3 regions of the Rhizobium sp. P1_B8 genome follow, and region 2 is predicted to be linked to each of the others. Evidence: riboswitches for the same ligand, from Rfam matches in the RefSeq annotation. Region 2 holds a riboswitch; each other region holds the start of a gene.
What was found. A riboswitch is a leader RNA that binds a small molecule or an ion and turns the genes downstream of it on or off. The one in region 2 is predicted to bind cobalamin.
Positions count from the first base shown of each region.

Region 1 (9,634 bases), on a different contig from region 2:
CAAACCAATCTCGATTCCGAGGTCTGCGCTGGGGCGCGGGAGCCGGCCGGCGGACGAGGCGCCGACCGGCTCGCAGGGCGCACCGATCTTTGTGATCGGCGCACGACTCGATGGGGACGATCATGAACGAGAAGCTCTTGTCAGGCGGGTTCGAACTGCGACTGCGCAAAGCGGTGCTGCTGCTGTTGTCTCCGGCTCGTAGCCTCATGCTGTGGCGACGACGGCGATCGGTGGAAAATCGGCTTGGGGCGTTGTCGGACCACATGCTGAAGGACATTGCGGTGTCGAGAGGCGAGATCCCGTTCGTCGCCTCGCGGGACGGAGACTGGAACAGATTCCGCTAACCGAGCAGCCCTTTACATATCTCAGTGAAGCCGAACGGTTGAGGAAAAGCGCTGGCGCTCCTTGTTGTCATCATTGGATTCCCTATCACTTCCATTCGCCCAGGAGTGGTATAGCGACGCGAAGCAGGCTAATGAATGGGATGCGTGATATCGCTCTTTCAGCGCGTATCTGCGGTTCGTGTTGCCGGGCTTTGGTGGCGAAAACGGTCATTCCCGGTTCCCGGTCCCATGCGGAGGTTCGAAAATTAACGATCATATTCAGTGGCTTATAGAGCAGGGACTCACCAGCGAGCATATTGGCGATCTCGTCGCCGGCCTGTGCGAGCGGCTGATCGCCGATGGCATTCCGATCTGGCGGGCCAGCATTACCATGCCATCCCTTCATCCCATGTATCGCGGCGTCTCGGCCAATTTCGTGCGGGGCGGTGCAACCGTTCTCGAAAATGCAGCGCATGGCAGCGTAGAAGAGCGCAACTTCGAGAAAACACCGATATTTTACCTGCTGAACCGCGGCGAGAGAACAGGGCGCTGGATATTGGCCAGGGGCGAGGGGCTCGACTATCCGCAGCTCGCGGAATTTGCGCTTGCCGGCGGCACGGACCATCTGGTCAGCCTTTGCGAATTTCCGAAGGAGGTCGCGTTGCGCGGGCTTGGTTTCTCCCTGACCAGCGATGCGCCGGGCGGATTTTCCGATGATCAGCTGGCGATCGTCAAAGCGCTTGTCCCGGCGCTGGGTCTGGCGGCTTACCGTGTGGCGGCATCGAAAACCGCCACCGATATCCTCGCGGTCTATACCGGCGCCAGGACGAGCGCGCGCATTCTGGCCGGGGAGACCCAGAGGGGAACCGGCGGCTCCATCAATGCGGCGATCCTGATTGCGGACCTCAGAAATTTCACGGCCTTGACCGAGGTCTATCAACCCAGCGAGATCGTCGGGTTTCTGAACGAACATTTCGAGCTGATCGACCGGCATGTCGAGGAAAATTCCGGCGAGATCCTCAAGTTCATGGGCGACAGCGTGCTTGCGATCTTTCCAACCGACGCCGAGGATCCGCAGAAGGCCTGCATGGCCGCGCTGGCTTCTACGAAGAATCTGCTGAAAGCAAACGAGGCGCTGAACCGTGAGCGGACGAAAAACGGCGGCCCCGATATCGGCGTCGATGTCGTCCTGCATCTCGGCGAGGTTTTCTATGGGAACGTCGGCGCCCGTGGCAGGCTCGATTTCACGGTGATCGGCAGGGCCGTCAACGAGGCCTCGCGGCTCGAAAAGCTCTGCGGCACGCTTGAACAACACCTGCTGATGTCGGAGAGCTTCGCGGCCACCTGCGCCGTGGCCTGCGAGTATCTAGGATCGTTTGAGCTGCGCGGTGTTTCGAAGCGGGCCGACGTGTTCAAGCTCGCCGACGCCGTATCCTGAAGCGTCGATCCGATCGGCGCGGCGACGGATCAGATCTCGCCTGAGACCTCGCGGCGACGGCGGTCGAGTTCTTCGCTGTAGCGGCGCAGCGTATAGCTTTCGCTGAGCTGGCCGATCACCTTGCGTTCGATCAGGTTGTTGACGACGGCGAGTGCTTCGCTTTCGCTCTTGTCGAAGATCGCCGCCGCCTGCCTGGCATTCATCTGCGGCTGCAGGAAGTCGTTGCGGTAGTGGATGAAATCGGCAAGCGTCTTGCCCTCGTCCTGGGCGTCGGTCGGGTTGGCGTAGATCTCCGGCACCAGCACGAGGCCCGCATATTTGTCGCTCTCCTCGACGAGGATGACGCGCTGGGTCGAGCCGATCGGGAAGGCCTGCTTGAATTCCTCCAGAGAGATGCCCGCCCTTGCCGTCTTGACATCGGCGCGCATCAGCTTGTCGACCGTCAGATTGCGGATCCAGCCGACATCATGGGCGCTGCGGATGCTTTCGCCGCGAAGATGAAAGCGCCATGTGGCGAAGGAGTAGCCGAAGGTCGAGCGGACGACGAGCGAGGAGGTGATGACGGCGGCGAGCACCAGTGCCGTAATCGGGAAATCGCCGGTGATTTCGAGCGCCAGGAACGTCATGGTCAGCGGCCCGCCGATGACGGCGACGGCGAGCGAACTCATGCCGACCACGGCATAGATGACGGGCGTCAGCGTCGCATCGGCAAAATAGGGGCCGCAATAGGCGAAGAGCTTGCCGAGCAGGGCGCCCATGAACAGCGAGGCGAAGAACAGCCCACCCCTGAAGCCGGAGCCGATCGAGATCGCCGAGGCGAAGGATTTCAAGAGGAAGAGGCCGATCAGCGTCGGGATCGCCACCTCACGGGAAAGGTTGAGATGCAACGCGCCGTGGCCGGCCGAGAGCACCTGCGGTGAGATCATCGCCAACAGCCCGACGATGATGATGCCGAGTGCCGGGCGGAAGGGTGGGGCGATCGAGCTCTTGCGCGCCAGCTCTTCGACAAAGGCGACGCCCTGCATGATCAGGATGCCGACACCGGCGCAGAAAGCACCGAGCAGCAGTGCCGGGATATAATCGGCTGGCACGACCGAGCCGAAGCTGCCGATATCGATGGTGAAATCGCTGCCGGCAAGCAGCCTTGCGATCAGGGTGGAGACAAGGGCGGAGACGACGACAGGCGTCAGCGACACGATCGTATAGGTGCCGATGATCAGCTCGAAGGCATAGAAAGCGCCGGTCAGCGGCGCGTTGAAGGCGGCGGCGATGGCGCCCGCCGCGCCGCAGCCAACGAGGGTGCGCAGGTCCGAGCGGCGAAGCTGCAGCTTCAGGCCGAATTTGGAGGCGAGGCCGGCGGCAAGCTGGGTATAGCCGGCCTCCAGGCCGACGGAGGCGCCGAAACCGTTGGAGATCAGGTTCTGCACGGCAACGATGATGCTGTCGGTCAAGGACAGGCGGCCGCCATGCAGCGCATTGGCCTCGATCGGGTCGACCATCGGCTTCTTGCGTCGTTTCGCCAGCACTAGGAGCAACATGCCGAGCAGGGCGCCGCCAATGACGGGGGCAGTGAGCAGCAGCATCTTGTTCTCGATCTCGGACGAGCTCAGCCGTTCGCTGTCTGATATGCCGAAGACCAGCTGATGCAGCTCGTTGGAGACGTAACTCATGCCGGTGACGGCGAGACCCGAGATGATGCCGACGACGGCGCCCGCCAGCGACAGGCCAACCTCGCTACGGCGGGTCAGCGCCCGCAGGCGTCCCGGATCGAAGAAAACACGCAGCGCACGAAAACGGCGCCGATCCAATTTCATAAGCATGGCTAGACAACTAGGCGGGGAGAGGCCCGGTCAAGGGCAGAGATGGTCGCGCAGTCCGCTTGCGACGCAATTGCGGCGAAAAGCCGGCGGCGGGGACAAATTTTTATGACGTAAGTCTATGATAAATGACGATATTTTAGGTAGAGTAAGTCGTGTTGGCGGAGTTGCTTCCTCTGGCCGGCCATTGCCCGGTCGCCAAGGCCGGTTGACTTCACCTCTGAGCTTGCCTAACCATCCCTCAACGGATGGTCGCCCGACCATCCTGACATAACGGATGGTTCCGGATCGGTATTACGCCCTTCCGGATGAAAAGGGAATGTGACGGGGCGGACCCAAGCCGGGCGCCTTCATCACAGCCGACCCCGCGACTGTAGTGCGGTCAGGGTCGTCCATCCGGCGTGAAGCCTTTTCTGCCGACAGCCTGCAATCCTGCAGGCGGGCGGGACGGACGACATGCCGGAAAAGCCACTGGATATGCATGGTGATCAACCGGGGTCGGACGCCTCTCAAGTCTACGAATCGTCCACTTTTTCACCGATGCAGCCGGGAAGGCGAGGATGATCCGCTGGCACGATCAGGGCGACCGGTTTCCGGTCTGCCCCGATCGCGGCCGATAACTGCGAGCCAGGAGACCTGCCATGCGTGCCGGGCGCGAAGCCCACACCTGGGCACTATGCCCGTTGCCAGCACGGAGGTTGTCTTGGCTGAACGATTGAATTCAGCGCAGCCTGGTGCGGCGCGATTTGGCGGGGCCCTACAGCCGCCGGCGTCTTCCGTTGCGGCTTGCGCGGCATCTATTCAGAAGGCAACGCCGGCATGACGGCTGCCCCCTCCAACACCGTCTTCATCCTTGGCGGCGCGCGCTCCGGCAAGTCCCGGTTCGCCGAATCCCTCGTCACCGCGACCGATCTGGATCGCCACTACCTTGCCACCGGACGGGCCTGGGACGAGGAGATGCAGGCGCGCATCACGCAACACAAGGCCGATCGCGGTCCGTCCTGGACGACGCATGAGGAGCCGCTCGATCTTGTCGGCAAGCTTACCGCCATCGACGGCGAAGGGCGCATCGTGCTGATCGATTGCCTGACGCTCTGGGTCACCAATCTGATGATCGAGGAGCGCGACATGGCGGCGGAATTTGCCGCACTTGCCGATTTCCTGCCCGCCGCGCAGGCGCGGCTCGTTTTCGTTTCCAACGAGGTCGGTCTCGGCATCGTGCCGGATAATCGTATGGCGCGGGATTTTCGCGATCATGCCGGCCGGCTGCACCAATCGATCGCGGCGAGGGCCGCCGAAGTTTATTTCATCGCGGCAGGCCTGCCGCTGAAAATGAAGGGTTAAGTCCATGAACCAGCAGAAGATTCCCGCAACCGTCATTACCGGCTTCCTCGGTGCCGGCAAAACGACGATGATCCGCAACCTGCTGACCAATGCCGGCGGCAAGAAGATTGCGCTGATTATCAACGAATTCGGCGATCTCGGCGTCGACGGCGACGTGCTGAAGGGCTGCGGTGCAGACAATTGCACCGAGGACGACATTATCGAGCTCACCAATGGCTGCATCTGCTGCACGGTCGCGGACGACTTCATCCCGACGATGACGAAGCTGCTCGAACGCGAACAGCGGCCCGACCATATCGTCATCGAAACCTCGGGCCTTGCTTTGCCGCAGCCGCTGGTCGCCGCCTTCAACTGGCCCGACATTCGCACCCAGGTGACCGTCGACGGTGTCATCACGGTGGTCGATAGTGCTGCCGTTGCCGCCGGCCGTTTTGCCGACGACCATGATGCCGTCGATGCGCGCCGTGCCGAGGATGAATCGCTCGATCACGAAAGCCCGATCGAGGAGCTGTTCGAGGACCAGCTCACCTGCGCCGACCTCATCGTGCTCAACAAGACCGACCTAATCGACGCTGCGGGCCTTATCAGGGTGCGCGACGAGGTCGCCTCCCGCACGGTGCGCAAGCCCGTGATGATCGAGGCGAGAAATGGCGAGGTGTCAGCCGGCATCTTGCTCGGCCTTGGCATCGGCACGGAGGACGATGTCGCCAATCGCAAGTCGCATCACGAGCTGGAGCATGAGGATGGCGCGCCGCACGATCACGACGAATTCGACAGCTTTGTCGTCGATCTCGGAGCCATTGCCGATCCCGCCGGTTTCGTCGAAGCGCTGAAGGACATCATATCAGCCCATGACGTGCTGCGTCTCAAGGGTTTCGTCGACGTTTCAGGCAAACCGATGCGTTTGCAGCTCCAGGCCGTCGGCAGCCGCATCGACCATTATTTCGACCGCGCCTGGGCAGCCGGAGAAAAGCGCGGCACACGCCTCGTTGTCATTGGCCTGCACGAAATGGACCAGGACGCGGTGAGGGCGGCGATCGAAGCGCTGGCATAGACCGATGCATCTGCTTCTGGCCCAGCAGGGAACGATCAGCGACGGCGAGGAGGCAATCGACCTTGGGCAGACGCCGGGCGATATCCTGTTCCTGTCGGCGGCCGACAGCGAGCTTGCCGCGATCGCAGCCGCCCATCGCGATCGCCGGACAGCACCTTCGCTGAGGCTCGCCAGTCTGATGAGCCTCAAGCATCCGATGTCGGTCGATACCTATGTCGAGCGCACCGCGCGGCATGCGAAGCTGATCATCGTGCGTGCGCTCGGCGGCGCCAGCTATTTCCACTATGCGCTGGAAGCGCTGCATGCGGCTGCGGCTCGCGCCGGTGCACTGATTGCGGTCTTGCCGGGTGATGCCAGGCCAGATGCGGGGCTGGTTCCTTTCTCCAATGTTGATCTCGACGATCTCAACGCGCTCTGGGCCTATCTGATCGAGGGCGGCGATGCTAATGCGCGGGCGTTTCTCGATTATGCCGGGGCGATGCTGTCGGGCACAGAGAAGCCGGCACCGGCTGTGCCTTTGATGAAGGCAGGTATTTGGTGGCCGGGGCGGGGGTTGATCGGGGTCGAGGAGTGGCGGCGGGTCGTTTTAGATATGTCTTCGGGTGCGGGGATGGTAGCGGAGGAGGGATTTGAATCCCCTACAGTCGCCATCAGCTTCTACCGCGCCCTCGTCCAAAGCGGCGAGACCGGGCCGATCGAAGCGCTTGTCGAGGCGCTGGCCGCACTCGGCCTCTGGCCGCTGCCGGTCTTTGCCTACAGCCTCAAGGATCCCATCTCCACAGGCATTCTCGAAAGCGTATTTTCGGCGCTGAAACCCGATGTCGTCATCAACACGACCGGCTTTGCAGTCTCGGCACCGGGTGCAGACCGGCAGCCGACGGTGCTGGAGGCGAATGAGGCGATCGTGCTGCAGGCGATCCTGTCGGCCTCGTCGAAGGAGGCATGGGCGGCTTCCCCGCAGGGCTTGTCGGCGCGCGATCTCGGCATGAACGTGGCACTGCCTGAAGTCGATGGCCGGGTGCTGGCGCGGGCGGTCTCCTTCAAGACGGCGGCGCGCTACGATGCGCTGGTCGAGACGAACATCGTCGCCAGCCAGGCCGATGCCGGCCGGGTGCGCTATACGGCGGAGCTTGCCGCCAATTGGGCGCGGCTGCGGAAGACTTTCGCCGGCGACCGGCGCATCGCGCTCGTCATGGCGAACTACCCGAACCGGGACGGCCGGCTCGGCAACGGCGTCGGCTTGGATACGCCGGCCGGCACCGTCGAGGTGCTGAAGGCTGTGCGGGCAGCGGGGTATCCGGTCGCCGAAATTCCGGCCGACGGCGATGCGCTGATCCGCCACCTGATGGAAGGGCCGACCAATTCCGGTTCCGACGGAAAGATCATCCGCGAGACGCTTTCCCTGAGTCTGTACAACAGCTTCCTGGAATCTCTTCCCAGTAAGATTCAGGATGAGGTGAGAGCCCGCTGGGGCGATCCCGAAGATGATCCGTATTTTCGCGAAGGCGTCTTCGCCCTGCCTTTTGCGCGCTTCGGCGAGGTGCTCGTCGGCATCCAGCCAGCACGCGGCTATAATATCGATCCGAAAGAGAGTTATCATTCGCCGGATCTCGTGCCGCCGCACGGTTATCTCGCCTTCTACGCTTTCCTGCGCCGCGAGTTCGGCGCCCATGCGATCATCCATATGGGCAAACACGGCAATCTCGAATGGCTGCCGGGCAAGGCGCTGGCGCTGTCAGAAAGCTGTTATCCCGAGGCGATCCTCGGGCCGCTGCCGCATCTCTATCCCTTCATCGTCAACGATCCGGGCGAGGGCACGCAAGCCAAGCGCCGAAGTGCGGCCGTCATCATCGATCATCTGACGCCGCCGTTGACGCGGGCCGAAAGCTACGGGCCGCTGAAGGATCTGGAGGCGCTGGTCGACGAATATTACGAGGCGTCGGGCGGCGATCCCCGCCGCATTCGTCTGCTCAGCCGCCAGATCCTCGAGCTCGTTGCCGATATCGGCCTCGACCGTGATGCCGGTATCGCGAGCGGCGAAAGCGAGGGCGAGGCGCTGAAGAAGCTCGACGCCTATCTCTGCGACCTAAAGGAGATGCAGATCCGCGATGGACTGCATGTGTTCGGGGTCTCGCCTGAAGGACGGCTCTTGACTGACCTGACCGTGGCGCTGGCGCGGGTGCCGCGCGGGCTTGGCGAGGGCGGTGATGCGAGTTTGCAGCGGGCGATCGCGGCGGATGCGGGATTGGGCGGCGGCGTGCGGGGTGCCTCCTCCTTCGACCCTCTCGACACCGACATGGCTGCCGTTTGGGCCGGTCCGCGTCCTGATATCCTCGCAGATGTTCTCGATGCCCCATGGCGAACCAACGGCGACGCCGTCGAGCGCATCGAACTGCTGGCAGCGAAGTTCGTTTCCGGCGAAATGGAGTGCCCAGCAGACTGGAAGGCTACGCGGGCTGTACTCTTGGAGATCGAAACCCGTCTCAAACTTTCCATCCTCGCCTGCGGCCCCGCCGAGATCGCAGGTCTGCTCGCTGGCCTCGACGGTCGCTTCGTCGCACCTGGCCCATCCGGCGCACCGACGCGCGGGCGGCCCGACGTGCTGCCGACGGGCCGCAATTTCTATTCGGTCGACAGCCGCGCCGTGCCGACGCCGGCCGCCTACGAGCTCGGCAAAAAATCGGCGGAACTGCTGGTGCGCCGCTATGTGCAGGATCATGGCGAGTGGCCTGTCTCCTTCGGGGTGACGGCCTGGGGTACGTCAAACATGCGCACCGGCGGCGACGATATCGCCCAAGCCTTGGCGCTGATCGGCGTCAAGCCGCTCTGGGACATGAGTTCGCGCCGCGTCACCGGCTACGAGATCATTCCGCCGGCGATGCTCGGGCGGCCGCGCGTTGACGTGACGCTCCGGATTTCCGGCTTCTTCCGCGATGCCTTTCCCGAGCAGATCGCGCTGTTCGACAAGGCAATCCGTGCCGTCGGCGCGCTTGAAGAGGACGAGGCCGACAATCCGATCGCAACGCGCATGCGCGGCGAGGCGGCAAGGCTTGGCGCGGCCGGTCTGGACGAAGTCTCGGCAAAGCGCCGGGCGGGCTACCGCGTCTTCGGCTCGAAGCCCGGCGCCTATGGCGCCGGCCTGCAGGCGCTGATCGATGAAAAGGGCTGGGAGCGGCGCGCCGATCTCGCCGAGGCCTATCTCGTCTGGGGCAGCTATGCCTATGGCGCAGGCGAGGAGGGCAGGGCCGAACGCGGCTTGTTCGAGGAGCGGCTGCGCTCGGTGCAGGCTGTGATCCAGAACCAGGACAATCGCGAGCACGACCTGCTCGACAGCGACGACTATTACCAGTTCGAGGGCGGCATGGCCGCCGCCGCCGAGCAGCTCGCCGGCGCGCGCCCTTCGATCTATCATAACGACCATTCCAGGCCGGAAAAGCCGGTGATCCGCTCGCTGGAAGAGGAGATCGGCCGCGTCGTGCGCGGGCGCGTCGTCAATCCGAAATGGATCGCAGGCGTCATGCGCCATGGCTACAAGGGAGCGGCAGAGATTGCCGCCACCGTCGACTATCTCTTCGCTTTTTCGGCGACGACGGGTGCGGTCGGCGCGCATCATTTCGAGGCCGTTTATCAGGCCTTCGTCGCCGATGCCGGCGTGCGC
Region 1 covers NZ_JBFTZZ010000003.1:55,911-65,544, reverse strand. Annotated here, with positions in the region: gene AC1D2N_RS05925 (DUF1127 domain-containing protein) at 123-344, shown strand; gene AC1D2N_RS05920 (adenylate/guanylate cyclase domain-containing protein) at 523-1,761, shown strand; gene AC1D2N_RS05915 (chloride channel protein) at 1,791-3,581, opposite strand; cobalamin riboswitch at 3,840-4,236, shown strand; gene cobU (bifunctional adenosylcobinamide kinase/adenosylcobinamide-phosphate guanylyltransferase) at 4,398-4,922, shown strand; gene cobW (cobalamin biosynthesis protein CobW) at 4,927-5,976, shown strand; gene cobN (cobaltochelatase subunit CobN) at 5,981-9,634, shown strand, end outside.
Region 1: it holds a riboswitch for cobalamin, as region 2 does, so the genes downstream of both, cobU (bifunctional adenosylcobinamide kinase/adenosylcobinamide-phosphate guanylyltransferase) here and fdhA (formaldehyde dehydrogenase, glutathione-independent) in region 2, are expected to answer to the same signal.

Region 2 (9,634 bases):
GGGATGCTTCATGTCGCGCTGCAGATCGGTCGGCAGCAGGCCTGAGGTGGAAGAGCCGATCAGGGCGTCCGGGCGCGCCACAGTATCGATCTCAGTCAGCACCCCGCGCTTGAGGTCGAGCCTTTCCGGCACGCTTTCCTGAATCCAGTCGGCGCCGGCGACGGCTTCCTCGAGCGTCGTGCAGAAGGTCAGCCTGCCGCGGGGCGGCAGGGGTGCTCCGGTCAGCATGGCATAGGCTTTTTCGGCGTTGGCAAGCACTTCGCCGACGATGCGGCTCGCTTCCGGATGCGGATCGAACACGTTCACGTCGATGCCGGCCAGCAGAAATCGCGCGATCCATCCGCCGCCGATGACGCCGCCGCCGATACAAGCCGCTTTGGTGATCCCTGTCATGCCGTCCTCAGCGCTTCGTCAGTTTGAGTTTCTTGCGAACGTCTTCCGGACCGATGATCCGGGCACCCATGCCCTCGACCACCTGCACGGCCTTTTCGACGAGCTGCGCATTGGTGGCGAGCTGGCCCTTGCCGACGAAGAGGTTGTCCTCCAAGCCGACGCGCACATTACCGCCGGCGAGAACGGCGGCTGCCGGATAGGCCATGGCGTTGCGGCCGATCGAAAAGGCCGAGAAGGTCCAGCTCTGAGGCACGTTGTTGACCATCGCCATGAAGGTATTGAGATCGTCGGGCGCACCCCAGGGAATGCCCATACAGAGCTGGATCAGCACCGGGTCTTCGATCAGGCCTTCCTCGGCAAGCTGCTTGGCAAACCAGAGATGGCCGGTGTCGAAGGCCTCGATCTCGGGCCGCACGCCGAGATCCGTCATCTTCTTCGCCATGGCCCGCAGCATGGCCGGCGTGTTGGTCATGACATAGTCGCCGAGATTGAAATTCATCGTGCCGCAGTCGAGCGTGCAGATCTCCGGCAGGCACTCGGCGACATGGCTGACGCGCTCGGTGGCGCCGGCCATATCCGTGCCCTTAGGATTGAGGGGAAGGGGGCTTTCGACGTCGCCAAAGATCAGGTCCCCGCCCATGCCGGCGGTGAGATTGAGGACGACGTCGACATCGGCCGAGCGGATGCGGTCGGTGACTTCCCTGTAGAGATCGTTGCGGCGGCTGGCAGCACCCGTTTCCGGGTCGCGGACATGGCAGTGAACGACCGCAGCACCGGCCTTTGCCGCATCGATGGCGGAATCGGCGATCTGCTTGGGAGTGATCGGCACGTGGCTGGATTTGGAAACCGTATCGCCGGCGCCGGTGACGGCGCAGGTGATGAAGACATCGCGGTTCATCGCAAGAGGCATGCTTTTGTTCTCCCTCGTCTTGTCCGCATTACGCGACAGGATGGATGGCGATGCGTTGCATTTTCGGAAGCAATTGATACATTATCGGAACTCCGAGGGAGGTGGCCTTGCTGCAGCGATCGATGGAACGGCTCGATATCGACCTTCTCGTCCTGCCGGACGCGAACCTGATCCTGATCGCCTCGGTGATCGAGCCGCTGCGCGGTGCCAACCGCATTTCCGGCAGCGAGCTCTATCGCTGGCGGCTGCTCACGCCGGACGGAGCACCGGTCCCGACCACCAGCAATATCGCCGTGCCCGCACAAGGCGCTTTCAAGGCGACGACCGAGGATACGCCGCTATTCGTGCTTGCCAGTTACAACTGGCGCCACAGCGCGACGCCGGCCCTCAAGATGCAGCTCTCCCAGGCTGCCCGCTATCGCACGGTGATTGCCGGCATCGAGTCCGGCACATGGCTGCTGGCGGAAGCAAGCCTGCTCGACGGACTGCCGGCGACCGTCCACTGGGAGGACTACGAGGATTTTGCGCTGGCCTATCCTGAGGTGCGGGCCGTCAAGGATCGTTTCGTCATCGACGGCAAGCGGCTGACGACCTCCGGTTCGCTTCCAACCGTCGACCTGATGCTGGAAGTGATCAGGCAGCGGCAGGGTTATTCGCTGGCGCTCGAGGTCAGCCGGCTGTTCCGCTATGAGCAGCCGTCCTTCCATGCCGATGAGTCACTTTCCGCAGCCTCGGCTGGGTTGCGCATGCACGATTCCCGTGTCGCGCAAGCGGTGCGGCTGATGGAGGAGCATATCGAGCAGCCTCTGATTCTCACGCGGCTCGCCCGCAGGGTGGGCATCAGCGCCCGACATCTGCAGGATCTTTTCCAGCAGAGTATCGGCGCGCCGCCGCATGTGCATTATCTCGCCCTGCGCTTGAATGCGGCCCGCCGCAAGGTGATCGAGACGACGGCCTCCTTCGCCGACATCGCGGCGGCAACCGGCTTCAACTCGGCCTCAGCCTTTGCGAGAAGCTACCGGGCGAGTTTTTCCGAAAGCCCGTCCGAGACCCGGCGCCGCTTGCGGCGCCGCATCACGTCATCGGAGATGCGGGCATAGGCTGGAATGCGTCCCGTATCATTTCGGCAAGTTCCCGAACGGCCTCGCTGGAACGGTATGTGCTCCGGCGGAGCACGACCTTGGAGGAATCGACCGGCGGGAAACCGTCTTCGGCGGTGAGTTCCCGGCAGCCGGGCGGAATGCTGCTGCGGGAAAGCGTGGTGACGGCAAGGCCTGCGGTCACGGCATTCTTCAGCCCCGAGCCGGTATCGGCAATGAAAGCGATTCGATAGTTGCGGCCGATCTGCTCCAGCGACCGGAGCGCAAAATCGCGTGACCAGGTGGAGTTGCGATAGGTCGCTATCGGCAGGGGATCGATGTCGTGCAGCCGGTGGACCATCGATGTGACCCAGACTGTGGGATCGATACAGATGACCTCGCCTTTCGTCTCATCGCTCCAGTCGAAAACGACGGCCAGATCGAGCTCATCCCGCTCGAGGGCGGCTAAGTTGCGAACCGTGTAGTCGCAGGACACGGTGACCTCGACGGCCGGGTGGCGTACGGCGAAAGCCGCAAGGGCCGCCGGCAGCACCGTCTGGCTGTATTCCTCCGGAATTCCGATGCGCACCGGTCCGTCCAGCGGTTTGCTGCGGATCGTCGCGGCGGCCTCGTTCAGGAGGTCGATTATCCTGCGGGCATAGGGGACGAGCTGTATGCCCTGGCGCGTCAGCAGCACGCCGCGGGCGCCCCGTTCGAACAGGGTTTCGCCGATCGTCTGCTCAAGCCGCTTGATCTGAGTGCTGACCGCCGACTGCGTCCGCCCGATGCGCTGGGCAGCCGCGGAGAAATTGGAGGTCTCGGCAACGACCAGGAAGGTTCTGAGCAGGTCGCTCTCGATCGGTTCGTGCATGGGTTAGCCATAGAAAAAATCGATGATAGATATCTCTACTATTCGTTTGTCTGATGTCAATTCTTGGCGCAGAAATGAACGGCGTTCGACTTCCTTCTTTGAGAATATCTGCGTGACCATTGAAAATCCGGCCAGACGCCTCGCAGGCAGCGAGCACGAGAAGGGTGTGCTTCTCATCATTGCCGCGACACTTGCCTGGAGCGCGAGCGGCGTCTACTCGCGGCTCCTGACGACCGACGTATGGACGGCGATTGCCTGGCGATCGCTGTTCGGCGGCCTGTTTCTGCTGATCCCCTGCCTTTTCCTCGAAGGGGGCATCTCGCGGCAGCAATGGCGATCCGTCTTCCATCCGTCCGGTCTTGCCATGATCGCATGCCAGACCTTCAGTCAGGTATGCTTCATCGGGGCGCTTTACATGACCACCGTCGCCAATGTGACGATGATCTATGCGACCGCGCCCTTTATCGCAGCGTTGCTCGGCTGGGTCATCCTCAGGGAGAGGGTCTCCAGGCGGACGCTGATTGCCGGCGGCATTTCGCTCCTCGGAGTCGCGGTCATTGTCGCCTCGTCGATCGGCGGCGGCACCGGTTGGGGTGACCTGCTGGCGCTCGGCATGACCGCGTCCTTCGCACTCGTCATCATCATTCCGCGCATCAGTCCCGACGTGCCAAGCCTGCCGCCGACCGTGGTCAGCGCTTTCCTGACACTCGCACTCTTCGCGCCGTTCGGTTCGGTCGGCTCGCTCGACTTGCACAACTGGATCGTCCTTGCCGCCTTCGGCGCGACCAATTTCTCCCTGGCGCTGGTGCTCTTCCTTGCCGGGGCGAAACGAATGCCGCCGGCGGAAGCGGCGCTGATCGGCACGATGGAAATCGTGCTCACGCCCTTCTGGGTCTGGCTGCTGTTTTCCGAAGAGCCGCCCGTTGCCACCTTTTTCGGCGGCGCGATCATCCTCGGCGCCGTATTCTGGCACACCGCAATCGACGTCAGCCGCAGCCGGCGACCGCATCGCGCCTAAAGCCTTTAGGCGGCGATCAAATCTTCCCGGACGATCCGGAAAACCGCCGTATTCGCGGGATCAATTATTTCCGCTACGCAGCGCTATTGCGACTTTGCCGACTGTCGTCTTTGAGTTGCGCCCATGTCGTTTTCTTGATCGCTGTTTTACGTCAGGCATGGTTTGCTTGTGGTGTTCAAGGCGCTATCTCGCAAACTGGCGAAATGGACCATTGGGACGCTGGCCTGACGCCGGCGCTGCCCCGCAGCGGTAGAAGAACTGAAATCCTCAAGGAAATCGCCGGATAGACATCCGGAAAGATATCGAGATGGATCGAAAGGAGATTCTGGAGCCGGAAACCAGCTCTTGGCATAGCAAATCGACGGATTGCGGCAGATGATCACGAGCGGAACGACAGGCGAAAACCATGGCGTTCACTCCTCTTCTCCATCCAATCTGTCCCTTTTGCAAATCGAATATCGCCCGATGCGGCGGTATCCTCGTGTTGTGGACCGGGCTGCAGAGGAGGCAGGCCGGAGGGAAGGTTGCCATCGACTGCATCGGTTGCAGATCGAGGCATTCAAACAAGTGGGAGGAACTCATGAGCAAAAATAGAGGCGTCGTCTATCTCCGGCCGGGCAAGGTCGAAGTTCGCGACATCGACGATCCGAAGCTGGAAGCGCCCGATGGCCGCCGCATCGAACACGGCGTCATTCTGAAGGTGATATCGACCAACATCTGCGGCTCCGACCAGCATATGGTCCGCGGCCGCACGACGGCGATGCCGGGCCTGGTCCTCGGTCATGAAATCACCGGCGAGATCATCGAAAAAGGCGTCGACGTCGAAATGCTCGATATCGGCGATATCGTCTCGGTGCCGTTTAATGTCGCCTGCGGCCGCTGCCGCTGCTGCAAATCCCAGGATACGGGCGTCTGCCTGACGGTAAATCCGTCGCGCGCCGGCGGTGCCTATGGCTATGTCGACATGGGTGGCTGGATCGGCGGACAGGCGCGCTATGTCACCATTCCCTACGCCGATTTCAACCTGCTGAAAATTCCCGATCGGGACAAAGCCATGGCGAAGATCCGCGATCTCACCATGCTTTCCGACATTCTGCCCACCGGCTTCCATGGCGCGGTGCGGGCTGGCGTCGGGGTCGGCTCGACCGTCTATGTCGCCGGCGCCGGTCCTGTCGGGCTTGCGGCTGCCGCTTCGGCTCGCATTCTCGGCGCTGCCGTCGTGATGATCGGCGATTTCAACAAGGACCGCCTGGCCCATGCGGCGAAGGTCGGTTTCGAACCGATCGACCTGTCGAAGAGCGACCGTCTCGGCGACATGATCGCTCAGGTCGTCGGCACCAATGAAGTCGATAGCGCCATCGACGCGGTCGGCTTCGAGGCACGCGGCCACTCCGGCGGCGAACAGCCGGCGATCGTGCTCAATCAGATGATGGAGATTACCCGTGCCGCGGGTTCGATCGGCATTCCCGGCCTCTACGTCACCGAGGATCCGGGCGCCGTCGACAATGCCGCCAAACACGGCAATCTCTCGCTCCGCTTCGGCCTCGGCTGGGCCAAGGCGCAGTCCTTTCACACGGGCCAGACGCCGGTGCTGAAGTACAATCGCCAGCTCATGCAGGCGATCCTGCACGACCGGCTGCCAATCGCCGATATCGTCAACGCCAAGGTCATCCCGCTCGACGATGCCGCCAGTGGATATGAGAGCTTCGACCAGGGTGCGGCGACGAAATATGTCCTCGATCCGCACGGAGATGTCGCGAAAGCCGCGTAGCGAATAGTACCGAGGACTCCGCCTGATAGGGATGGTCGGAAACCGGCCATCCCGCATTCGTCAGACGACAGTTTGTTGACGAACTACTGGATGCTGAACGGGAAATATTTTGCGTTGATCATGTCGTAGGTCCCGTCCGCCTTGATGCTCTTCAACGCTTCGTTCAGGCGCGCAAGACGCTCCTTGTCATCGAGGCGCAGCGCGATGCCGGCACCCTCACCGAAGTATGTGATGTCGACCAGATCCGGTCCTTTGAACTCGCAGCAGCTTCCTGCCTTGGTGTTGGCAATCCAGTCGTAGATGGCGAGTTTATCCTCGAGGATAATGTCGACGCTCCCGTCCGCCAGACCCTTGTACAATTCGGGCGAAGACCGAAACACCTTCTTTTTCATTTCCGGATAAAGATGGTTGGCATAGGATTCCTGCGCTGTCGACGATGTCACCCCAAGAATTTTATCGTTGAGGGCGGCGGGGCTGACATCGCTGATCGACGAATCCTTCCGGGCGATGAACACAGACGGGCTGTTGTAGTATTTTTCAGTGAAGGCAACCTTTTGACGCCGCTCAAGGCTCATCGACATGGATGAGATGATCGCGTCGTATTTGTCGGCAACGAGATCGGGGATAATGTCGTCCCACTTCTCGATGATAAATTGGCATTCGAACTTGCCAACCTCGCACAGCGCATTGGCAATATCGATGTCGAAGCCCTGAAGTTTGTTATTTGCATCGAGATAGTTGAAGGGCGGAAATGCACCTTCGACGGCAATTCTCATTGGCATGCGATCTTGCGCAGCCACCTCAAGCGGCGAGGTCGCGGCCAAAAAAATACCCATCCCGCCCGCAATCAGCGCTCCGCGCAGTATAGTCTGAATGGATATGCGCAACATCGTCGGGAGCTCCTCGGGGCATAGTCGATCTCGCCCCATAGTGCGCCGCAGCCTTTAATTCTACGTGAACGCTTCTTTGTTAGCGTCGGCCAATGCGCCCGTGTCGTGGTGTTCAGGGGTCTAGGCTTGCAGATCGTTCTTCCTTCCAGCTCCAAGACGTTTCAGCAATCCTGGATTGCTTCGGGAAGAATTCTGTTTCTGATTGCCGTCAGCGGGCTTGGAGCGATCGGACTTGTTGTACTTTCGGCGCTCTGGGCAGGGACCGAAAGCGATGCTGCCGCCCTTGATCGACAGCGCCAGCTTGTGAATGCCCGCCTGCGGGAACAGGTCGATCAAGTCGCCCATGTCATCGGCCAGTTCGGCAACGGCTACCTCACACGTGTTTATCCGGCTGCCCGGTCAAGCGGAGGTTCCTCCAGCCTCGATGCCGTTCTGACAGCGGCCGCCGGGAGTGCGATCAGCCAGACCGCAATGTCCGCCTTCGGCTACGATCAGGCCTTTGTCGTCGACGAGAAGGCTCAACTGCTGATGCTGGCGGACGCCCAAACGGAAAAGCGTTATCGCTGGATGAAGCCTCTCTTTTTGCCTCTGCTTCAGGATGCCCGCCTTGGGGTGAGACCAGGCACGGTTTCCAACGAAAGAACGCCGTCCTCGATGGAAAGCCGCTTTGCGAGCCCAGGACGCTCCAACACTGCGTTGGCCAATCTAATGCGGCTGGAAGGTCGGCCGACGATCGTCGGCGTGGTCGCCATCAACGATCCCGAAGAGGGGCAACGGCAGACGATGCGGCAATTCCTGATCGTCGTGCGGTTTATCGATGGTGCGGCGCTAGACGAATTGAGCCGGCAACAGGGCCTCAACGGCGCGCGCTTCGCGCGCACAGCCGATGCAGACGAAAACGAGGTTGCCTTCCAGATCGACGCCACGGCAAATGGCGAACCGATCGGCTTCATCGTATGGCGGCCCGATCTTCCAGGCTCGAGAGTGATCGGCCGATTGATGCCGGCGCTTTCGATTGCCGCCCTGGTGATCGCGATCCTGTTCTCGGTTTTGCTGGTGCGCCTGCGAAGCAGCCTCGGCGAGTTGAGAAAAAGCGAGCTGCATGCAAGACAGCTTGCCTTGCATGACGTGCTCACGAGCCTTCCCAACCGCGCTTTGTTCGCGATGAGGTTCGACGAGTGCCTGGCCGAGACGAAGAATTCGGCCGAGCGCTCGGCAGTCGCGCTTCTCGATCTCGACCGCTTCAAGGCCGTGAACGACACGTTCGGCCATGCCGCCGGCGATGAACTCATCAGGATGGCTGCGGAGCGGATCCACTCCCTGCTTCGTCCGGGCGACACGCTTGCCCGGCTCGGAGGGGACGAATTCGCCCTGCTTCTCCGGGACATCAAAGACCATGATCAGGTTTTGCCGGGAATATGCGACGCGATCGTTGCCGAACTTGGCAAGCCCTTCCCGCTTTTGAGGGGCGAGGCGGTCGCACGGGTCGGCGGCTCGATCGGCGTGACCGTGGTGCCGGACGCCGGGCGGAATGCCGATGACATCATGCGCTACGCCGACGTCGCGCTGTACGAGGCAAAGATGGGCGGCAGAGGCCAGTGGCGCGTCTATTCACCGTCCATGGACGGCGGCAGGAATGCGCGCGACATTCTCAAGAACGAATTGCGGGAAGTTCTGGCCAAAGGCACGGCCTCATCCGCTGACGGTCCACAATCCGACCCGATTGCGAACAAGCCGGACTTCGGATCGCTCGAAGTCTACTACCAAACGGTACATCGCGCCGAGGGCGGCGGATACTCGGCGTCGGGCGCGGAGGCTCTCGTGCGTTGGCGTCACAGTCAGCGCGGACTATTGACGCCTGCCAGCTTCATCCCTGTCGCCGAGGAGGGCGGCCTCATCGACGCTCTCGGTTTCTGGGTATTGCGCGAAGCCTGCAGAGCCGCCTGCAAATGGCCGGAAGACACATTTGTTGCGGTCAACGTGTCTCCCGCCCAGTTGAGAAGACCAAATTTTGCCGAGGAAGTATTCGCCGTGCTCCAGGAGAGCGGCCTGCCGCCGTCCCGGCTCGAGCTCGAGCTCACCGAGTCCTCGCTCATCGAGGATAACTCGGACGTCTATACGGTGCTGAAGTCGCTGCGCAGCCAAGGTGTTCAGATTTCGCTCGATGATTTCGGAACCGGCTTTTCATGTCTCAGCCATCTGCTACGCTTCGATATCGACCGCATCAAGATTGATCGTTCGTTCGTCTCACAGCTCGGCACGAAAGCCAACGGGGCGGCCATCATTGGCGCCATCGTCGCGCTTAGCCGCAACCTCGGTATCTCGACGACGGCTGAAGGGGTCGAAACCGAATATCAACGCGACTTTCTGGCCGCCCTCGGCTGCACCGACCTCCAAGGCTACTTCTTCTCCAAACCGGTTCCTCTTCGCGACCTTGATAGTTTCCGGACAGCTGAGAGTGCTGTCGCCTGAGAGGCTTTTGATTTTCCGCCAGGAACTTTCGCCGCGCGCGGCGGTTGACGCCCGAAGACCGAGTGGAGGATGTGATGGGCGAGGTCGGGGAGTGGCGGCACCTTTGCGTCGATATGCAGCGGATGTTTGCCGAAGACACGCCGTGGCACGTTCCCTGGATGGCACGGATCTCTCCCCAGATCGAAGAGCTGGCCGGGCGGCACTCGTCGCGAACGATCTTTACCCGCTTC
Region 2 covers NZ_JBFTZZ010000019.1:91,187-100,820, reverse strand. Annotated here, with positions in the region: gene AC1D2N_RS22740 (carnitine 3-dehydrogenase) at 1-393, opposite strand, end outside; gene bcoG (3-dehydrocarnitine:acetyl-CoA trimethylamine transferase BcoG) at 401-1,303, opposite strand; gene AC1D2N_RS22730 (GlxA family transcriptional regulator) at 1,405-2,403, shown strand; gene AC1D2N_RS22725 (LysR substrate-binding domain-containing protein) at 2,378-3,253, opposite strand; gene AC1D2N_RS22720 (DMT family transporter) at 3,366-4,271, shown strand; cobalamin riboswitch at 4,433-4,632, shown strand; gene fdhA (formaldehyde dehydrogenase, glutathione-independent) at 4,852-6,042, shown strand; gene AC1D2N_RS22710 (transporter substrate-binding domain-containing protein) at 6,126-6,932, opposite strand; gene AC1D2N_RS22705 (putative bifunctional diguanylate cyclase/phosphodiesterase) at 7,038-9,404, shown strand; gene AC1D2N_RS22700 (cysteine hydrolase family protein) at 9,479-9,634, shown strand, end outside.

Region 3 (9,634 bases), on a different contig from region 2:
CGCTCCAGCGGATGCCGCCGGCTGAGGAGATCGCTTCGGCGATCGGGCGGGTTTCGATCACCGGCACCGGCAGGGCCTTGATCATGCGTGCGAGACGCTCCGGATCGGTTCGGTCGCGCTCGGGAGCGAGTTCGCGGAGCAGCGCCGTCTTGACGCCGTCGAGGCCGGCGCCCTTGCGCAGGCGGTTTGAAAAGCTCGATTTGGCGTCCTGCCGCGCAAGGTCGCGGCTCAGCCTCTCGATGGCGCGGCCCGGTGCGAGGTCGAGCGTCAGGACGGCGCTGCCATGGTTCGGCAGCCGGTCGCGCAACGCGGCCGTATGGGTATAGACGAGGCTGCCTTCGATGCCGCTGCCGGTGATGACGAATTCGCCGGGAAAAGTGCCGGCCTCGGACGTGGCGGTGACTGATTTTACCGGCTCGCCGGCGAAACGCTCGCTGAAGTTCCTGCTCCAGCCGACGACGAAGCCGCAATTGGCGGGTTGAAAAGTGTCAATTTCCACACCCCTGCCGGCCAGCCAAGGTACCCAGGTAGCATCCGAGCCGAGGCGCGGCCAGCTTGCGCCGCCGAGCGCCAGCAGGGCTGCGTCGCAATGGACGATGCCGCGCCCTTCGGGCGTTTCGAAAACATAGCCGTCTTCGGCAAAACCGGTCCAGCGGTGGCGGGTGCGCAGCGTGGCGCCCTGTGCCTCCAGCCGCCTGAGCCAGGCGCGCAGCAAAGGCGAGGCCTTCATCACCTTCGGAAAAACCCGGCCGGACGAGCCGATGAAGGTTTCCGTCCCGAGCTCGCTTGCCCAATTCCTGATATCATCAGGGGTAAAGGCATCAAGAGCGGGGCGCAGACGGGCGGAGGCCGCTCCGAAGCGCGTGGTGAAACGGGCATAATCCTCGGAATGGGTGATGTTGAGACCGGACTTGCCGGCCAGCAGAAACTTGCGGGCAAAGGTCGGCATGGCGTCATAGACGGTCACCGCATGACCGGAACGGGAAAGCAGTTCGGCAGCCGCTAGACCCGCCGGGCCGCCGCCGATGATTGCAATCCGCTTCTGGTTCATTGATGTCTTCGCCCGATTCTGTCTCGTTCACTTTTGGCGCGGGCGCGGATCGCCTGCAAGGGCGGAGATCAGTGGTGGGGATGCGTGCACTGGCCGTGGTCGGCGAGAACCTCGATGACGCGGCATTGGTCGACGCGGCCGTGGCCGCAGCCTTCCACCATGGTTTCCAGCTCGGCCTTCAGCGCCCTCAGGCTGCGGATGCGCTGCTCGACCTCGATGAGGCGGGCCTTGGCGATGGCGTCGGCCGAGGCACAGGATTGGTGCGGATCATCCTGCAGGGTGAGCAGCGTGCGGATCGCCTCGATCTCGAAGCCGAGTTCGCGGGCATGGCGGATGAAGGCGAGGCGGCTGATATCGGCGGGTTCGAAGGAGCGCTGGTTGCCCTCGCTGCGGCTCGGCGCCGCGAGCAGCCCGATGCTCTCGTAATAACGCACCGTCGGCACCTTGACGCCACTCTGGCGAGCAGCTTCGCCGATCGTGATCCTTTTCATAATTTTCCTCTTGCACCTCTAGTCGCTAGAGGATGTAGGAGGGATGCTTCTATTTGACAAGGAAGCGGTTCATGGCTGAGAGCGAAACACGATATCGGGTTGGCGGCATGGATTGCGCCGCCTGCGCAACCAAGATCGATACGGCGGTCAGACGCGTGGCGGGTGTCGCCGATGTTTCCGTCTCGGTGATGGCGGGCACGATGACCGTCCGGCATGATGGCAGCAGCGATCTCAAGACGATCGAGAAGAAGGTGACCGGGCTCGGCTATTCCGTCGCGCCGCTTGCCGGAAACGCTGCGCCTGCGCATGAACACGGCTCGCAGCACCGTCATGACCATGGACATGATCACGGTGATCACGGTGATCACGCGGGCCATGACCACGACCATGAAGGGCACGATCATGCAAGTCATCGCCACGACCATTCTCACGAACATGGCGAGAAGGAAATCGAGGGGCTGCACGGGCACGACCATGCGCCGATGGCCGGTCCCTGGTGGCAGAGTAGGAAGGGCCGGCTGACCATCCTTTCGGGTGCGGCACTCGTTGCCGCCTATGCCGTCGGCCATCTCGTGCCGGCGATTGCGTCCTATGCCTTCATCGTCGCCATGCTGATCGGGCTGGTGCCGATCGCTCGGCGCGCTGTCATGGCTGCCCTCTCAGGAACACCGTTTTCGATCGAGATGCTGATGACGATCGCCGCTGTCGGCGCCGTCATCATCAATGCCGGCGAAGAGGCGGCAACTGTCGTGTTCCTGTTCCTCGTTGGCGAGCTGCTGGAAGGGGTGGCAGCGGGCAAGGCGCGCGAAAGCATCCAGTCGCTGACGGCACTGGTGCCGAAGAGTGCGCTACTCGAAGACAATGGGCAGACACGGGAGGTGCCTGCGGAAAGCCTTTCGGTCGGCGCCATCATCATGGTTCGTCCTGGCGACCGGATCTCGGCGGACGGCATCATCATCTCAGGCGAGAGCGCGATCGACGAGGCGCCGGTGACGGGCGAGAGCACGCCGGTGCGCAAGGGCGTCGATGCCGTCGTTTTTGCCGGCACGGTGAATGGCGATGCGGTGCTCAGGGTTCGCGTCACGGCGGCTGCCGCCGACAATACCATCGCCCGCGTCGTCAAGCTGGTGGAGGAAGCTCAGGAATCGAAGGCGCCGACCGAACGCTTCATCGATCGGTTCTCGCGCTATTACACGCCCGGCGTCGTCGTGGTCGCAGCGCTTGTCGCGGTCGTTCCACCGTTGCTGTTCGCTGGGCCGTGGGGCGAATGGGTCTATAAGGGCCTTGCGATCCTTTTGATCGGCTGCCCCTGCGCGCTCGTCATCTCGACGCCGGCGGCGATCGCCGCCTCGCTTTCATCCGGTGCGCGGCGCGGGCTGCTGATGAAGGGCGGCGCGGTGTTGGAAACGCTCGGCAAGGTGACGATGGTCGCCTTCGACAAGACAGGCACGCTGACAGAAGGCAAGCCTCAGGTGACCGACATCATTTCCTTTGGCCTGAGCGAGGCGCAGGTGTTGTCGCGCGCGGCGGTGCTGGAGCAGGGTTCCAGCCATCCGCTGGCGCTGGCGATCCTCAACCGCGCCAAGGCGGATGGCGTTCCCGTGCCGCCGGCCTTCGAGCTGGAAGCGCTGCCGGGCAAGGGTGTCAGCGGCAAAGTCGGCGGTGAGGCGCTGGATCTGCTGTCGCCGCCTGCCGCCCGCGAGCGCGGGACGCTCAGCGCGGAACAGGATGCACGCATCACGGCGCTGAACGACGAGGGCAAGAGCGTGTCGGTGCTGCTCGTCAACGGTGTTGCGGCCGGCCTGATCGCCATGCGTGACGAGCCGCGTGAGGATGCCGAGGCCGGGCTCGCTGCCCTCAAATCAGCAGGCGTCAAGGCGATGATGTTGACGGGCGACAACAAGCGGACGGCAGCAGCCGTTGCCGGTATGCTCGGCATCGACTGGCGCGGCGAGATGATGCCGGAGGATAAGCAGCGGGTCGTTGGCGAATTGAAGCGCCAGGGCTTCATCGTCGCCAAGGTCGGCGACGGTATCAACGATGCTCCGGCGCTGGCCGCTGCCGATATCGGCATCGCCATGGGTGGCGGCACCGATGTGGCGCTGGAGACGGCGGATGCTGCCGTGCTGCACGGACGCGTTGGCGACGTGGCGCGGATGATCGAACTTTCCAAACGCACGATGCGCAACATCCTGCAGAATATCACCATCGCACTCGGGCTGAAGGCGGTGTTTCTGGTGACGACGATCATAGGGATCACCGGGCTCTGGCCAGCGATTCTCGCCGATACCGGCGCCACAGTGCTGGTGACGATCAATGCGCTACGATTGCTTCGAATAAAGATATAAACATTCCTGACTTCATCCCTCCGGCATTCGTCACCGATGGGATGTCCCATCGACGATTCGGGCCCGATCTCGAATCGAAAATCGCGGGACCGGCCATAGGTAGGCTCTCCTCGTCGGGACTTTCTCCACAGCCTGATTTCTTTAAGCTTTGGTTAGCCATGATTTTCACAGGAACGTAGCGATTTCAAACCTGTCGTAACGCAATGCACAAACCATCCGTTGACGCGAATTTGGATTGGCGTACTATATCTAGTGTTCGAGGTTCCGTCGATTCGTGAGGATCGGCGGCTAAGACGGGAATTCGGTGCGCTTCGCCATCATGGCGCGGCAATGCCGGGGCTGCCCCCGCAACTGTAAGCGGCGAGCAACTGTCCGATTTCAGGTCACTGGAGCATGATGCTCCGGGAAGGCTGGGCAGGCGCTTTGACCCGTGAGCCAGGAGACCTGCCTCGAACGAAACGTCCACGGGCGGGGTGTCCGGAAGGTCGCGTTGCATGGCTGCGGGGAATCTCCGCATCGCGTTTCGCAGGCCCGAACCTCCGCATGAGCCACTTCGGGGTGAAGTCATGTCAGTATTTCAGTTCAGGCCGCCACCCGCTAGAGGTAGAGGGCGGAGTACGCCCAGCGGCTGAACAGCCGCACAGCTCAAAATCATCAGAAAATTTTTCGACGGATATCGACAGATTTCCGATCGATGTCCTGCGCCCAATCGCATCGTCACGAGGAATATCATGACCATTACCGTCTACAGCAAGCCTGCCTGCGTCCAATGCACTGCCACCTACCGCGCCCTCGACCGTCTGGGCGTCGATTATGACATCGTCGATATCTCGCAGGATGCCGAAGCGCTCGATCGCGTCCGTAGCCTCGGCTACATGCAGGCACCTGTCGTCATCGCCGGCGAGCAGCATTGGGCGGGCTTCCGTCCCGACATGATCAGCGCGCTCTCCTGACCTGAGGACAAGCGATGGGCTTGATTGTCTATTATTCCAGCCGATCCGAGAACACCCATCGGTTCGTCGCCAAACTCGGTCTGCGCGCGGCGCGCATTCCGCCAGGTGGCGCAGACGCGTTCCATATCCGCGAACCCTTCGTGCTGATCGTGCCGACCTATAGCGGCGACGGCGGCAAGGGTGCCGTTCCCAAGCAGGTGATCCGTTTCCTCAACGATGCGGAAAACCGAGGACACATCCGCGGCGTGATCGCCGCGGGCAACAGCAATTTCGGCGAGACATACGGGCTCGCCGGCGACGTGGTCTCGCAGAAATGCCAAGTGCCGTACCTTTACCGGTTCGAGCTCATGGGTACCGAAGACGACGTCGCCAAGGTCAAACACGGAATGGAACGATTTTGGACACGGGAACAAACCTGAAGCGGGATGCGGGCGCAAAACCGCATCAAACTTTTGCTCAGCCCGCCGGGGAAAGGCCGCCGAAGGCAGCCGAAACGCTCGACTATCACGCGCTGAACGCGATGCTGAACCTCTATGACGATGGGGGGCGGATTCAGCTCGACAAGGATCGTTTGGCGGCCAAGCAATATTTCCTCCAGCATGTGAACCAGAACACGGTGTTCTTCCACAATCTGAGGGAAAAGCTCGATTACCTCGTGACCGAGGGATATTACGAGCAGGAGGTTCTCGACCAGTATTCCTTCAATTTCGTGCGGGATCTGTTCGACCAGGCCTATGCCAAGAAATTCCGTTTCCCGACCTTCCTCGGCGCCTTCAAATATTACACCAGCTATACGCTGAAGACCTTCGACGGCAAGCGCTATCTCGAGCGCTATGAGGACCGCATCTGCATGGTGGCTCTGGCCTTGGCGCGTGGCGACGAGGCCCTTGCCCGCGACATGGTCGACGAGATCATTTCCGGCCGTTTCCAGCCGGCGACGCCGACCTTCCTCAATGCCGGCAAGAAGCAGCGCGGCGAACTGGTTTCCTGCTTTCTGCTGCGCGTCGAGGACAATATGGAATCGATCGGCCGGTCGATCAATTCGGCGCTGCAATTGTCGAAGCGCGGCGGCGGTGTGGCGCTGTCGCTGACGAATATCCGCGAGGCGGGCGCGCCGATCAAGCATATCGAGAACCAGTCCTCGGGCATCATCCCGGTGATGAAGCTGCTCGAAGACAGTTTCTCCTATGCCAACCAGCTCGGGGCGCGGCAGGGCGCGGGTGCGGTCTATCTCAATGCCCATCATCCCGATATCATGCGCTTCCTTGACACCAAGCGCGAAAATGCCGACGAAAAAATCCGCATCAAGACGCTGTCACTCGGCGTCGTCGTGCCCGATATCACCTTCGAACTCGCCAAGAACAATGAGGATATGTATCTGTTCTCGCCCTATGACGTGGAACGCGTCTATGGCGTGCCTTTCACCGAGATTTCGGTGACGGAAAAATATCGCGAGATGGTGGCGGATGCCCGCATTTCGAAGAAGAAGATCAAGGCGCGCGAATTCTTCCAGGTGCTTGCCGAAATCCAGTTCGAGAGCGGCTACCCCTACATCATGTTCGAGGACACGGTGAACCGGGCGAACCCGATCGCCGGACGTATTTCGATGAGCAATCTATGCTCGGAAATCCTGCAGGTCAGCGAGGCGAGCGAATATCATGACGACCTTTCCTACAAACATCTCGGCAAGGATATTTCCTGCAATCTCGGCTCGCTGAATATCGCGGCGGCAATGGATTCGGCAGATTTCGGCAAGACGATCGAGACCTCGATCCGGGCGCTGACAGCCGTTTCCGACATGAGTCACATTTCCTCGGTTCCCTCGATCGAGAAGGGCAATGACGAGAGCCATGCGATCGGCCTCGGCCAGATGAACATGCACGGTTATCTCGCCCGCGAGCGTATCTTCTACGGCTCCGAGGAAGGCGTCGATTTCACCAATATCTATTTCTATACGGTGACCTATCACGCAATCCGCGCCTCGAACCTTTTGGCGGTCGAACGCGGTACGAGCTTCAAGGGCTTCGAGAATTCGAAATATGCCTCCGGCGACTATTTCGACAAATATACAGAGCAGCTCTGGGAGCCGGCGACGGAGACGGTCAGGGCGCTGTTCGAGACGTCAGGCATTCACATTCCGACGCAGGAAGATTGGGCCACGTTGAAGAAGGCGGTGATGGCCTCCGGCCTCTATAACCAGAACCTGCAGGCGGTTCCGCCGACGGGGTCGATCTCCTATATCAACCACTCGACCTCCTCGATCCATCCGATCGTCTCGAAGATCGAAATCCGCAAGGAAGGTAAGATCGGCCGCGTCTATTATCCGGCGCCGTTCATGACCAACGACAATCTCGACTATTATCAGGATGCCTACGAGATCGGGCCGGAGAAGATCATCGACACCTATGCGGCGGCGACCCAGCATGTCGACCAAGGCCTGTCGCTGACCTTGTTCTTCCGCGACACGGCAACGACGCGCGACATCAACAAGGCGCAGATCCATGCCTGGAAGAAGGGCATCAAGACGATCTACTACATACGCCTTCGCCAGATGGCGCTGTCCGGCACCGAGGTGCAGGGCTGCGTATCCTGCACCTTATGATTTGATTGCGGCTGACGCTGCAAGAAGCGGGAGGGTTCCGCAGTTCCCTTCGCCATGCAGACGCTGACGCCCGAAAAGGACCACCCGATGAACATGCAAATCAAACCTGCGTCCCGCGTGCGCGCCATCAATTGGAACCGCATCGAGGACGATAAGGATCTCGAAGTCTGGAACCGGCTCACCGGCAATTTCTGGCTGCCGGAGAAGGTGCCGCTTTCGAACGACATTCCTTCCTGGGCGACGCTGACGCCGGTCGAGCAGCAGCTGACCATCCGCGTCTTTACCGGTTTGACGCTGCTCGACACGATCCAGAACGGCGTCGGTTCCATCCGGCTGATGGAGGATGCGGTGACGCAGCATGAGGAGGCGGTACTTTCCAACATCTCCTTCATGGAGGCGGTGCATGCGCGCTCCTATTCCTCGATCTTCTCGACGCTGTGCTCGACGCCTGACGTCGACGATGCCTACCGCTGGTCGGAGGAGAATGAATTCCTGCAGCGGAAATCGGCGCTGATCATGGAGCAGTACGGCTCCGGCGATCCGCTGAAGAAGAAGGTCGCGAGCGTCTTCCTTGAAAGCTTCCTGTTCTATTCCGGATTCTACCTGCCGATGTACTGGTCGAGCCGCGCCAAGCTCACGAACACGGCCGACATGATCCGACTGATCATCCGCGACGAGGCGGTGCACGGCTATTATATCGGCTACAAGTTCCAGCGCGGGCTGGAGCGGCTCGGTGAGGAGAGAAGGCAGGAGATCAAGGATTTCGCCTTCGAGCTGCTGCTCGAGCTCTATGACAACGAGGCTAGATATACCGAAGCGCTCTATGACGGCGTCGGGCTGACCGAGGACGTCAAGAAATTCCTGCACTACAATGCCAACAAGGCGCTGATGAATCTGGGCTATGAGGCGCTGTTCCCGGCTGAGGCGTGCAAGGTCAATCCGGCAATCCTGTCGGCGCTTTCGCCGAATGCCGACGAGAACCACGACTTCTTCTCCGGCTCCGGTTCCTCCTATGTGATCGGCAAGGCTGTCGCGACCGAGGACGAGGACTGGGATTTCTGAGGCTTGATCGCAGTCTCCCTCTTATCATTTGCTCTCTCATCGCCCACATTCAGCGGAAACTAAATTTGGTCCTCGCCTGTGACGTGGCGTAGCGGGAGTTTTTGATGTCGTCTTTTTTGAACAAGGCCGGGACTGCCGTCGAGGCGGGCGAAGGCGTTTGGCCGGTCCGCAGAAGACGGATTCTCGACTGGCTGGTGAACGAGACGCGCGGCGAGCGGTTCATCGACAATATCCTGGTGGAGATGTGCGAGAAGCTTTTGGCATCAGGAGTGCCGGTGGCGCGGGCGACATTGCATTTCAGGATGAACCATCCGCAATGGATTGGCGCCCGCATCCTCTGGAAGGAAGGCCTGGCCGAGGCGAAGATCAACACATTTGCCTATGGTATCGAAAATACGCCGGAGTTCCTGAAGAGTCCCGTCAACGCGATCCATCAGGGGGCGGAGGAGGTGCGCAAACGGCTGGAAGATACAGCCGACGACGAGGATTCATTCTATCAGGAACTGCGCGACGACGGTCTCACGGAGTATATCGCCTGGCCAGTCGAGCACACTTTCGGCAAACGGCACGTCGCGACATTTTCCACCAGCCGGCCGGGCGGTTTTACGAACGAGCATGTCGATTTCCTGCGCGATCTGTTGCCGGCACTGACCCTCGTCAGCGAAATCCGGCTGAAGAACATCATGGCGCGCACGCTGCTGCAGACCTATGTCGGACCGCATGCGAGCGAACAGATCCTGTCGGGCGTCACGACGCGCGGCAGCGGCGCGACCGTCGGTGCGGCAATCATGATCTGCGACCTGCGCGACTTTACTGAGATTTCCGATCTCTGGCCGCGTGACGATGTCATCCATCTGCTCAACGATTACTTCGACGCCATGTCGGATCCGATCGAACGGTATGGCGGAGAAATCCTGAAGTTCATGGGCGATGGATTGCTGGCGATCTTCCCGCTGAGCAAGGACACGGCCTGTCACGATCTGCTGCAGGCGATCCGCGAAGGGCAGGCGCTGATGGCGCAATTGAACCAGCAGTATGCGGGCAACGGACGCGAACCGCTGCGCTACGGCGTCGGCGTGCATGTCGGCGACGTCATGTACGGCAATATCGGCTCGCGCCGGCGGCTG
Region 3 covers NZ_JBFTZZ010000035.1:7,810-17,443, reverse strand. Annotated here, with positions in the region: gene AC1D2N_RS30410 (TIGR03862 family flavoprotein) at 1-1,051, opposite strand, end outside; gene AC1D2N_RS30405 (MerR family transcriptional regulator) at 1,120-1,542, opposite strand; gene AC1D2N_RS30400 (heavy metal translocating P-type ATPase) at 1,614-3,890, shown strand; cobalamin riboswitch at 4,133-4,356, shown strand; gene nrdH (glutaredoxin-like protein NrdH) at 4,622-4,843, shown strand; gene nrdI (class Ib ribonucleoside-diphosphate reductase assembly flavoprotein NrdI) at 4,858-5,262, shown strand; gene nrdE (class 1b ribonucleoside-diphosphate reductase subunit alpha) at 5,241-7,445, shown strand; gene nrdF (class 1b ribonucleoside-diphosphate reductase subunit beta) at 7,533-8,507, shown strand; gene AC1D2N_RS30375 (adenylate/guanylate cyclase domain-containing protein) at 8,612-9,634, shown strand, end outside.
Region 3: it holds a riboswitch for cobalamin, as region 2 does, so the genes downstream of both, nrdH (glutaredoxin-like protein NrdH) here and fdhA (formaldehyde dehydrogenase, glutathione-independent) in region 2, are expected to answer to the same signal.